Regions from separate parts of the Mesorhizobium sp. USDA 3734 genome, predicted to be linked through region 1. Evidence: predicted binding sites of a transcription regulator. Region 1 holds the regulator's gene; the other holds the start of a gene.
What was found. Region 1 encodes LexA, which represses DNA repair genes until DNA is damaged. Its sites were predicted from a motif close to TGTTCNNNNTGTGTTCNG; they were not measured.
Positions count from the first base shown of each region.

Region 2: the regulator LexA is predicted to act here: its motif matches at 3,828-3,845, upstream of ACZ89F_RS32835 (ImuA family protein).

Region 1 covers NZ_JBWCCW010000001.1:2,877,489-2,883,534, reverse strand. The annotation lists gene kynA (tryptophan 2,3-dioxygenase) at 1-462, shown strand, start outside; gene kynU (kynureninase) at 546-1,793, shown strand; gene lexA (transcriptional repressor LexA) at 2,240-2,977, shown strand; gene ACZ89F_RS13760 (ComEC/Rec2 family competence protein) at 2,971-5,436, opposite strand; gene gltX (glutamate--tRNA ligase) at 5,539-6,046, shown strand, end outside.
Region 2 covers NZ_JBWCCW010000001.1:6,864,393-6,870,438, forward strand. The annotation lists gene ACZ89F_RS32825 (error-prone DNA polymerase) at 1-1,365, opposite strand, end outside; gene ACZ89F_RS32830 (DUF6504 family protein) at 1,362-2,840, opposite strand; gene ACZ89F_RS32835 (ImuA family protein) at 2,782-3,804, opposite strand; gene ACZ89F_RS32840 (metallopeptidase family protein) at 3,986-4,408, shown strand; gene ACZ89F_RS32845 (DUF1737 domain-containing protein) at 4,699-4,905, opposite strand; gene ACZ89F_RS32850 (HpcH/HpaI aldolase/citrate lyase family protein) at 4,955-5,836, opposite strand.

The DNA of each region.
Region 1 (6,046 bases):
CAGTATCGCGCCATCGAGTTCATGGCCGGCAACCGCAACCCCGCCATGCTCGGGCCGCACAAGCACCGGCCGGACCTCAGCGGGAAGCTGGAGGCGATCCTGGCCGAGCCATCGCTCTACGACGAAGCGCTGCTGCTTCTGGCGCGCAACGGATTCGACATCGGCGCCGATGCCAGGCGCACGGACTGGCGTGAGACGCGAACGGAGAATGAGGAAGTCCTGGTCGCCTGGCAGACCATCTACCGCGATCCGCAGCGCTACTGGATGTTCTACGAACTGGCCGAGAAGCTGGTCGACTTCGAGGACTATTTCCGCCGCTGGCGCTTCAACCACGTCACCACGGTCGAGCGCATCATCGGCCTGAAACGCGGCACCGGAGGAACCTCGGGTGCTTCGTATCTGAAGAAGATGCTCGAGGTGGTGCTGTTCCCGGAGCTGTGGACGGTCCGCACCCGGCTCTGACATCATCGAAATGAAAACAGGCACACTGAGGGGAAGCGCTTGTGGCGGAAAACCCTTCGCGAATAACCGAGGACTGACCGACCATGAGTGGAATACCTGATCTCGCTGCAATCGAAGCGATGGATGCCACGGATCCGCTGCGTGCCATGCGCGATCGTTTCATTCTGCCGGAGGGGGTGATCTATCTCGACGGCAATTCACTGGGGGCAGCGTCGCATGCCGTTTTCGGCGAACTGCAGCAAGCGGCGACCCAGGAATGGGCCCAGGATCTCATCCGAGCCTGGAATACAGCCGGATGGTTCGAGATGCCGATCGAACTCGGCGACCAGCTCGGGCGACTGATAGGAGCCGCGGCAGGCCAGACCGTGGTCTGCGACACGACGTCGACCAACATCTACAAGGTGCTGCATGCGGCGCTGCAGATGCGGCCCGGCCGGCTGGCCATCGTCGCCGAGGGGGACAGTTTTCCCACCGACCTGTACATCGCCGAAGGCGTGGCCTCGACCAGGGATGGCGTCCTGCTGCGCCTCGCGGGCGTCGACGCGCCAACCATCGAAGAGCTGATCGACGAAAGCGTCGCGGTGGTGCTGGTCAACCACGTCAATTACAAATCGGGTGAACTGCGCGACATGGCGGCGCTGACGCGCAAGGCTCATGCGGCCGGAGCGCTGATCGTCTGGGATCTCTGCCACACCGCGGGTGCTCTGCCGGTCGAGCTCGACCACGCAAATGCCGATTTCGCCATCGGTTGCACCTACAAGTACCTCAACGGCGGTCCGGGCGCGCCGGCCTTTATCTATGCCGCGCAGCGCCACCACGGCGAGATCAGCCAGCCACTCAGCGGCTGGTGGGGGCATGTGCGGCCCTTTGCCTTCGAACGGGGCTATGTTGCCGGCACCGGCATCCGCCGCTTTCTGTGCGGCACGCAGCCGGTCCTGTCGATGCGGGCGCTCAAGGGTGCGCTTGCCATCTGGAACGACGTCGACATGGCGGCATTGCGAAAGAAGAGCGTCGCGCTGACCGAACTGTTCATCCAGCTCGTCGAAGCGAAGTGCGGCGCCTATGGTCTCACGCTGGAGACCACCCGCGACGCGACCAGACGCGGCAGCCAGGTATCGTTCCTTCACGACCATGGCTATCAAATCATGCGGGCGCTGATCGAGCGTGGGGTGATCGGTGACTTCCGCGCGCCATCGACCATCCGTTTCGGCTTCACGCCGCTCTATGTCGGCTACAAGGATGTGTGGCTGGCGGTTGAGGTGCTGGAAGACATTCTGCGCACGGGTGCATGGAAGGACCAGCGTTTCGCCGTCAAGGAGGCCGTTACCTGACGCAGCCCTCTCGACGATCTGTTGTCGCCGGCTCCCCCTTAGTCAGATGACCGAGGGACGAATTTCCAGCTCGCAAACGCGTTCATTGCTGGTGGCCAGCGCTGGCTGCGATAATTAACCAAGGTTGGCGTTTTGGCTTCGTTTCGTTCACGGCAAACGAGCCCCCAGGAAAACTGGCAATTCTCCCGTCGAGGGCTTATCGGCGGATCATGCCAAACCTGAGCTCGGGATGGGCCACAGGCAATTAACCATAACAATTTCAATGCGGGAAAGGGCACTTTGACGGCATGCAGCCGGCGACGAGACCCGCTGGAAAACGCCGAATAATTTCCGCCACCTTAACAAATTCATTAAACTTTAAACAGTTGCAGAACACAACTGGAACAGATAGTGTTTGTTCTGGGTTTGTTTTTCTGATTCTGGTTTCAGGTACCCTGGGGGCCGCCATGCTGACGCGCAAGCAACACGAACTGCTGATGTTCATCCATGAACGCCTCAAGGAAAGCGGCATTCCGCCATCCTTCGACGAGATGAAGGAGGCGCTCGATCTTGCCTCCAAATCCGGGATTCACCGGCTGATCACGGCTCTGGAGGAGCGCGGCTTCATTCGCCGGCTGCCCAACCGGGCACGCGCGCTGGAAGTGTTGCGGCTGCCGGATTCGATCGCTCCCGGCCTCAACGCGGCAAAAAAGTTCTCGCCGAGCATCATCCAGGGCAGTCTTGGTCAAGGCGGCCTTGGCCGTCAGGTCAAGCCGGCGCCTTCGCGGATGTCTTCGGCCGGCAATGACGACGACGTGGTCTCCGCCATTTCGATCCCGGTGATGGGCCGCATCGCGGCAGGTGTGCCGATCGATGCCATCCAGCATCAGACGCACTCGATTTCTGTGCCGCCGGACATGATCATGGGCGGCGAGCACTATGCCCTGGAGGTCAAGGGCGACTCGATGATCGATGCCGGCATCTTCGACGGCGATACCGTCATCATCCGCAATGCCGATACGGCGAGCCCTGGTGAAATCATCGTGGCGCTGGTGGATGAAGAGGAAGCAACGCTGAAGCGGTTCCGCCGCAAGGGCGCCTCGATTGCTCTCGAAGCCGCCAATCCAGCCTATGAAACCCGTATTTTTGGCCCGGACAGGGTCAAGGTGCAAGGCAAGCTCGTCGGCCTGATCCGCCGCTACTGAGGTGGCTGCGGTTTAACCACTGGCTTCTCGGGTTTCTTGAAGGGCGGCAGTCCCCTCGCCTCGCGTGAGAATTTGCGTTGCACATGCCAGGGCCGGTAGGGCCTGTCCACCGCGAAGCTGACGGTTGCCGGCGTGGTCGCCGACTGGCGATCGAAGAAGATGGCAGCGCTGCCTTTGCGAGCCAGTTGTCGCTTGGTGATGACGAGAACCAGCGGATTGTGACAGGCGTCATAGGCCGTCGCGTCATTGACAACGATCAGCTCGGCAAAGCCGCAGGCTTTCCAGGTGTCTTTTCGGTCTTCGACATAGGCAATGATCGCACCGGACGTGTGCCTGGCCAGACAGACGCCCGAGGTGCAATAGAACGGCGATCCCGGCGGCAGTTCCGGGGCATCCGCGATCTCGAATTGCCCGTCGCCCTTGTCGAACACCTCCGGCACGACGATGGTTTCGGATGTCAGTGCGCGTTTCCAGTTGTCGACCGTGAATTCGTTCGGCCGTGCGCGGCTGACGGCGAGCTCGCCGCCGCCGATCGGCAACGCAACCAGTCGGGCGTCCTCCGAGATCAGCACGTCCGGCGTGCGCGTATCCGAGAAGGTCAACAGGCCAACAAGCGCGAAGGGAAGAGCCGCAAGCCGCAGCCACGTCGTCGCCATCGTCGCGATGACCAGGGCAATCGCCACCAGCAGCACGGACTGCTGCGAAATCAATCCGACCCCATCGACAGGTGAACGCTCGGAAATCCATCCGGACATGGCGATCATCGCCGTCAGGCCCTTGCCCATCACATAGAGAAAGGGACCATCGGCGCCAAAGGGCATCGCCAGCGCACTGAGGACGGCAAAAGGCATGACAACCAGTGACACAATCGGCATGATGGCCAGATTGGCGAACAGGCTGAGCGGCGACACGCGCTGAAAATGCCAGATGGCAAACAGCGCCGTGGCGCTGCCGGCGATGATGGATGTCATGGCCAAGCCTCCCGCCGCCAGCAGGAATTTTCGCGTCAGGAAGCCAGGCAAGGATCGCTTTGGCGGCGGCGGTCTGGTTTTCCCCGCACGATGATCCGACCAGCCGGCATAGGCGCCGACAAGTGCTGCGGTCGCCGCGAAGGACATCTGGAAACTCGGGCCGACCACCTCATGCGGCGACACCACAATGACGGCGATCGCCGAGATCGCCAGATTGCGCATGGTGAGTGCTGCCCGATCGAACAGCACGGCAATCAGCATCACCGCCAGCATGATGAAGCTGCGCTCGGCGGCAACGACGACGCCAGAGATGATGAGATAGGCGGCGATCGAGAACAGTGCCGCGGCGGCTGCATATTTCTTGACCGGACGGCGCGCGGAAAAGTCCGGGAACAGGGCGAAGGCACCGCGCAGCAAACCCATGATGGTGCCGGCGACCAGCGCCATGTGCAGCCCGGAAATGGAGATGATGTGGTAGATGCCGGTACGCCGCATCGCTTCATTGATTTCATCGGGAATGCCGGCGCGTACCCCGACGATCAGCGCAGCGGCGATTTCGCCTTCGGCACCACCGACGCTGGCCCTGATATGGTCGGCAATCGCTTCACGGGCATTTTCCACGCTGGAGGAAAGGCGGGCCGACAGCGGCATGTCGCCGTCATCGGTGACGACAAGCTTTGGATTGCCGAGAAAGAACCCGCTGCCGCCGATGCCTGCGAAATAACTGTCAAAGGAGAAGTCGTAGCTGTCCGGCCGCACCGGACCGGTCGGCGGCAACAGCTTGGCATATCCAGTGATCAGGGACCCGGCGATTATGTCTGTCGGGATCTTTCTTGCCGAAAGCCGCACCCGCTCCGGCGCATAGCGCAATTTCGGCCTTGCGGTCGACGTCACGTCGATGGTCAACCGGATGCGGCCGGTCTCCATCCGGTCGAGCGAGACGACCCGGCCGGTCACCTGCGTCGAGATTTCCGAACCCAGCATCTGCGTGCCCGCGCGCCACGTCTCGACTTTTGCAGCAAGCAGCCCGAGCGCGCACAAAAGTACCGCCATGAAGCACAGATGAGTCTTCGGCCATGAACGCGAGACAAGCGCACAGAGCCCCGCAAGGGCGACGACCGCGACGGGTTTTGCTAAGTCGGGCTCTGCCGCCAACGAGAAATAGCCGATCGCTCCGATCGCCAGGCAGACCGGCACCAGCAGGAAGGTCACGCCTCGGTCGAGTTCCAGGACCGCTGCTGTGGCCACGCTATGGCGCAGGCGAGGCAGTGATACCAGGCCGATTTGCCGGCGCACGCGCACGATCCTGCCGGTTTCGGCAACTGGAACAGAGGCGGCGGCATCCGCTTGTAACGGCGATTTGCCGGGAGCCGGCGCAAGGGTCGACGGTGGCGGCAGCGGGGCTGGCAGAGGCGCAAAAAGGGACCGTTCGCTGACGCCAATGACAGCGTCCTCGCCCTGATCCGAGCCCCAGCCTCGTCCAGCCATCGGGTCTGCCCCTTGCGCCCTCGACACCCTATGCTACATGAACGCCAACCGCGCGAAAGTCCGCGCGACACCACCCCGCTTCAGATGGTTTCCGAGAGTTCCATGTCCGACAAGGTCGTCACCCGTTTTGCCCCCTCGCCCACCGGCTACCTGCACATAGGCGGAGCGCGCACGGCGCTGTTCAACTGGCTGTATGCAAAGCACACTGGCGGCACGATGCTGCTGCGCATCGAGGACACTGACCGCGAACGCTCCAACGAAGCCGCCACCGCTGCCATTCTCGACGGACTTTCCTGGCTCGGCCTGACCTGGGACGGCGAGCCGGTGTCGCAGTTCGAGCGTGCGCCGCGCCACCGTGAGGTGGCCGAGGAACTGGTGCGTATGGGCAAGGCCTATTATTGCTACGCGACGCCGGCCGAGCTGGAGGCAATGCGCGAGGCCGCCAGAGCCAAGGGCCTGCCGCCCCGCTATGACGGCCGCTGGCGTGACCGCGACCCCTCAGAGGCGCCTGCGGGCGCCAAGGGCGCCATTCGCATCAAGGCGCCGACCGAGGGCGAGACCATCGTCCATGACCGCGTCCAGGGCGAGGTGCGCTTCCCCAACAAGGATC
Region 2 (6,046 bases), 4.0 Mb from region 1:
CTCGCCAAGTTCCGATGTCGACCAACCCCAGATCGAGCCAGAAAGCGATGCCCTGACATCCTCGGACAGGCCCATCGCTTTCGACACTTCGCGCAGCGCCGAGCGGCCGCGATAGCTGATGACGGCGGCGGCAAGTGCTGTGCGCTTGCCGCTGTATTTCTCGTAGATGTACTGGATTACGGTTTCGCGCTTCTCGTGCTCGAAATCGACGTCGATGTCTGGCGGTTCGTTCCTTTCCTCGGAAATGAAGCGCTCGAAAAGAGAATCGATTTTTTCCGGCCCCACTTCGGTGATGCCGATGCAGAAGCAGACGACCGAATTGGCGGCTGACCCACGTCCCTGGCAGAGAATATCCTTGCTGCGCGCGAACTTGACGATGTCGTAGACGGTCAGGAAATAGCGGGCATAGTTGAGGCGCTCGATCAGAGCGAGCTCTTCCTCGATGCGCTTGGTCACGGAAGCCGGCACACCCGCCGGGTAGCGGTTCGCCGCCCCCTCACGAGCCAGCCTCGCCAGTTCGGCCTGTGGGCCAAGACCCGATTCCGTCGGCTCGTCCGGATAATTGTACTGGAGGTCGCCAAGCGAGAAGGTCAGTTCTTCCGCAAACCGCAGCGTCTCGGCCAGCGCCTGCGGATGCCTGCGGAACAGGCGCGCCATTTCCATCGGCGGCTTCAGATGGCGTTCGGCATTGGCGGTGAGTTGCAGCCCGACCTCGGCGACGGGGGTGTTGAGGCGGATCGCGGTCAGCACGTCCTGTAGCGGGCGCCGTTCGGCCGTGTGGTAGAGAACATCGTTGGTCGCCATCAGCGGAATGCCGGCGCTCTCGGCCATCGCCGCTGCCTGCTCGATCCGGAAACGGTCATTGCCGGCATAGTCGGGCGAAACGCCAAGCCACAGGTTCCGGCCGAAGCGGCCCTTGAGTTCTCGAAGCAAAGCGAGACCGTCTTGCGCTCCCACCGTCAGATCGGGCAGGACAGCCAGCGACATCAGGTCACCCCATTCGAGGAGGTCGCTGCGCTGGAGAAGGGTGGCGCCCTTTTCGTTCTCGTCGCGCAGATTGGCCTGGGTGAGCATGCGGCAGAGATGCCCCCAGCCCTTGCGGTCCTGGGGGTAGGCGAGAATGTCCGGCGTGCCGTCGCCAAAAACCAGCCGGCAGCCGGGATGATAGGACAGCTTTTCGACCTTGGCCTGCTGCCAGGCGCGCACCACGCCGGCCACCGTGTTGCGGTCGGCAAGTCCGATCGCGGAGAAGCCGAGAAGCTTGGCAGCGACCACCAGCTCCTCCGGCTTGGAGGCGCCGCGCAGGAAGGAGAAATTCGACTGGATGCCGAACTCGGCATAGGGAATGACGGTCAGCGCGTTCATGCAAAAACCCCATGCAGGAACCAGCGCGGCGGCACCTGCGAGGCGCCGCCGTAAAGGCCTTGCCTATAGAGCCAGTAACGGCGGCCGTCGGCATCCTCGATGCGGAAATAGTCGCGCGTCGATGCAGCTTCATCGCTCGCTGCCTCGCGCCACCATTCGGCGGCGATGCGTTCCGGCCCCTCGGCCCGCGTGACGCGGTAGAGCGCGCGCCGCCAGCGGAAGTTCAGCGGCGGGCCTTCAGGCATTTCAGTGGCCGGCACGTCGATGGGTTCGGGCGAGCGGAACAGCCGGATCGGCCGTTCCGGCGGAAAAATGGTCATCGGCGCCCGCAGCCTGTCCGGCTTCTTCGGCGGTGTGGTCCGGCGCGGGGGTTCGGTGAAGGGGATCGTGACGACGGCGCGCTCCGGCAGATGGCTTTCCACAGTGACCGGCTGCAGCACCGCGCCCTCGCCGAGCCGGGCGCGGATGCGGTCGGCGAACAGTGCGATATCGGCGCCGTCATCGGTCACCTCGCCGGCAAGGTCGGCCTGCTGCATGTCGAAAGCGGCTGATGTCAGCACCGAAAGCCGCACCAGATCGAAGCCGTAGCCGGCATCGATATCCTGTTCGAGGGCGGCCAGCCGCTCATGGAACAAGCGCTGGATCAGCCGGGGTTCGCGCATCGGCCGCGAGGTGCCGATGGCGATGCGGCTGACGGCGCCGTCGACGCGAAAGAGCAGCAGCGCCAGCGTCCTGGCGCCCTCGCCGCGGCGCTCGAGATCGGTTTTCAAGGTCGCCGCCAGCATGCCCACCAGCCGTTCGATGTCCTCGGTCAAGGTGACGGGCTCGGCGAGGTGGCGTTCGACCGAAAGCGGCGCGACGGGCAGGCGCGGCGACACCGCTTCGTCGAGGCGGCCAAGCGCCTGGTCGAGGCGCAGCAGCAGCAAGGCGCCGAAGCGGCGGGCGAGCGGCGCGCGCGGCGCCGCCATGACGGCGCCCGCCGTGCGCAGGCCGACGCTTTCCAGGCTGGTGCGGGTTGCCGGCTCGATGCGCAGTGCGGCGAGCGGCAAGGGCGCGAGCAGTGCTTCTTCCTCGCCGCAAGGCACGATGCGGTCGCCGGCAAAGCGTGCCGCCGCCCATGCAGCCCCCGGTGTCGCGGCAAGCCCGGCGCGGACATCGAATCCCTGGTGGAAGAAACGCGACAGGATGTCGTCCAGCATGGTGCGTTCGCCGCCGAACAGATGGGTGCAGCCGGTGACGTCGAGAAACAGGCCGTCCGCCCCGTCCAGCGCCACCAGCGGCGTGTAGCGGTCGCACCAGTCGGCTAGGCCTTCGAGCAGGCGGCGGTCGGCCTCCGGATCGGCCTCGACGACGTCGATCGACGGATGCATGGCGCGCGCATCGGCGATGCCCATGTCGCGCTTCAGGTGCAGCGCTTCAGCCCGCTCGTCGAGGGCCGAGATGCGCTGCGCGTTGCGGTCGCGATGGCTGATCACGAGCGGCGGGTGAGATGGGTGATCCGACGGCCGGGAACGCCAGGACCGCCCCAGACGCTGCCGCAGGATCCTTTCCACCGCCAGATAGGGAAACCAGAGGGACAGGATTCTTTGCCCGGTCTCTTTCCCCGCCTGTTCTTTCGTCAAATGCGCGTTCATCGGGGTTCCACTCCAGTGTGAATTGTCCAGGCAAGGCCGTGCGGCTCTTGCCGACGGTGAGGGTGAAGGCCGGGCGGCCGATCGAGCCGGCGAGCGGCCCGGCGATGGTGGCGCGCGGCGCCGCCGGCGCCGACGCGACGATGAGGCGGACGGGGGCGGCCGTTGGCTCGGGCTCGGCCGCCTGCCGCAGCAGGAACACCGGCCGGCCGGCACCTTGCGCCCTTGCATGCAGCCGGCGTGTCGCGGTCAGGTCCAGCCGCTGCGGATTGCCGCGAATTTCCAGGATGACCGCGGCGAGCGCCGTCATCCGGGCCGCCTCCTCGGCGACCCAAAGCGCATCGACAAGCCTTGGCGCCTCGGAAAACAGCAATTGCCCCGGCTCGATGCCGAAGGAGGCATGCAGCCCCCTGGCATAGGGAAAGCCAGCTTCGCGGAAGATTTCCGTGGTCCCGATCCACAGCACCGGCAACCCCGGCCTTTGCTTGAGGATCAGGCTGGTAAGCGACAAAGCGAAGCCGGCGACGGCCCCGGCATCGCGGGTTTCCAGCCCATGGATTTCGCTCAAGGCGGCCTTCGGCAGGCCACCGCTCAGGGCGGCATCGAGGCGCTCGACGCCGATGGGCAGGAACGCATCCGGCAACGCCACGGCAATGCCGCGCCGGACGATTGTGAGATCGGTGTTGACGTCAGCATCGGAGGTCGCGGCGGCCGGCGCAGCCAAGCGCTCGGGCAGCGTTCCCTCGATCTTCGCGATCTGGCGGCGCAGGGCAAAAACAGTCTCCCGCGCCACGGCGGTCATCGCCATGACGGTCAGCTTCCACTCACAATTGTTCCTGTTATGTTCTTATAGATTCCAGAGCGCATCCCAAGAGTCAAGCAGACTCATGGGGAATTTATTCCTCTCCACCTGGATGTGCAGGCGCATCGGCCCGTTCATTTGCCGATTACGGCGTGAAAGCCTATATGCCGGGATCAAAGGATAAAGCATGGCCCGCATCTACAAGACCCGCACCTGGCACGACGAACTCTCGCCCTCGATGGACGAAATGGAGTTCCTGGCGCTGGAGGCCTATGCCCATCTGCCGGAGGACTTTCGCAAGCTGACCGGCGAAATCGTCATCCAGATCGCCGAATTCCCGACCGACGAGATCATGGACGACCTGTCGCTGGAAACGCCCTTCGACCTGCTCGGCCTGTTCGAGGGGCGCGGCATCGCCGAACGCTGGAATCCGCAGACCGGCGAGGGCCCGAACCGCATCACGCTCTACCGCCGCGCCATCCTCGACTACTGGTCCGAGAATGAGGAAACGCTGGGCGACATCGTCACCCACGTGCTGATCCACGAGATCGGCCACCATTTCGGCCTGTCGGACGATGATATGGAGAAGATCGAAGAGGCGGCGGAGTAGCCCTGCACCTTCGTCATCCTAGGGCGGAGCAAGGAGCGAAGCGACGCGGCGCAGACCCTAGGATCCATACCGTGATGATAGTGTAGTGCACCCACGGCGCAGAATCGAACACTCACCATGCGGTTCCAGATAATGTGTCGGGCCGTGATCCCTAGGGCTTTGCCTATCCACTAATCCTCGTCCGCCGTGCTCTTCGACTGATGTAACGGCATGGATCCTAGGTCTGCGCGACGCCGCTTCGCGGCTGCTCCGCCCTAGGTGACGAAGGGTGGGGTGCTTCAGCGAAAAGCCTACCAGTCGCTGAGCTTGGTGTCCGGCCCGTATTCCTGACCATCGATATCCTTGACCACGGCCTGGCCGCAGCGCATCGTTTTGGCCTTCTTGTCGTAGGCATAGGTCGGCGAGCCGAACAGGTGCCAGCCCTTGTTCAGCGCCGCCGTCACCTTGTGGCAAAAGCTGGCGTCGTCCGGGGCGGTCAGGAAGCGGTAGAGTTTCATTTTTCAGTCCTGTCGTGAGTGCCCATAGCCCGCGAGCATAGGGTTGATATCATGCGCCGATGGCGGCCGCCTTCGCCAGCAGTTTTTCGGCCTGCGCCAGGTGAAGACGCTCGACCATCTTGCCATTCAGCGCGATCACGCCCTTGCCGGCATTTTCCGGCAGCGCGAAAGCTTGCCTGACCAGGCACGCATCGGCCACTGCTTCCTTGGACGGCGCGAAGGCGCGGTTCGCGGCTTCGACCTGGGCCGGATGGATGAGGCTCTTGCCGTCGAATCCCATGGCGGCCGCCTCGGTGCACTCATGGGCGAAGGCATCGAGGTCGCGAAAATCGTTGGAGACGCCGTCGACCATGTCGATGCCGCCGGCACGCGCGGCCAGCACCATCTGCATCAGCCATGGCACGAGGTAGCGCCGGTCGGGTGTCGCCAGCACGCCGGTTTCCTTGACCAGATCATTCGTTCCGGCAACGAAACAAGAGAGCCGAGAGGCCGGATCACGGCCAAGCTCGGCGATGGCGCCGATGTTGAGCAGCGCCTTGGGCGTCTCGATCATCGCCCACAGTTTCACGCTGTCGGGCGCAAAATTGTCGTCGAGCACATCGCCGGCCTCGAGCAGGTCGCGCGGCGTGTCGACCTTGGGCAGAAGGATGCCGTCGGCTTCGCAGCTTGCGGCGGCCAGCAGGTCGTCGGCACCCCATTCGCTGGCCAGCGCATTGATCCGCACGACCATATCGCAGCGGCCAATATGGGCTGGGCGGTTGGCAAAAATGCCGGCCAGTTTTTCGCGCGCGGCGATCTTGTCGGCTGGGGCGACGGCATCCTCCAGGTCGATGATGATCGCGTCGCAGGTGAGCTGCGCGATCTTGGCCAAGGCCTTGTCGTTGGAGGCCGGGATGTAGAGCACGGAGCGGCGGGGGCGATAGGTTTCCATGGATGATCTATGCCGCCTGTGGGGGATGGAGGCAAGCGGGCAGGGTTAGGCTTGTGAGACGAGCAATCGTCGAAGCTGGCGCCGCCCCTCATCTGCCTGCCCTCCCCCCAGCAGTTGCGGAAGAGGTCCTTCCTCTCCCCCGTCGATCGGGGGAGAGGTGTCGAGCGAAGCTCGACGGAGTGGGGGTCGACCCCCCTCCCTGTCGCGGTG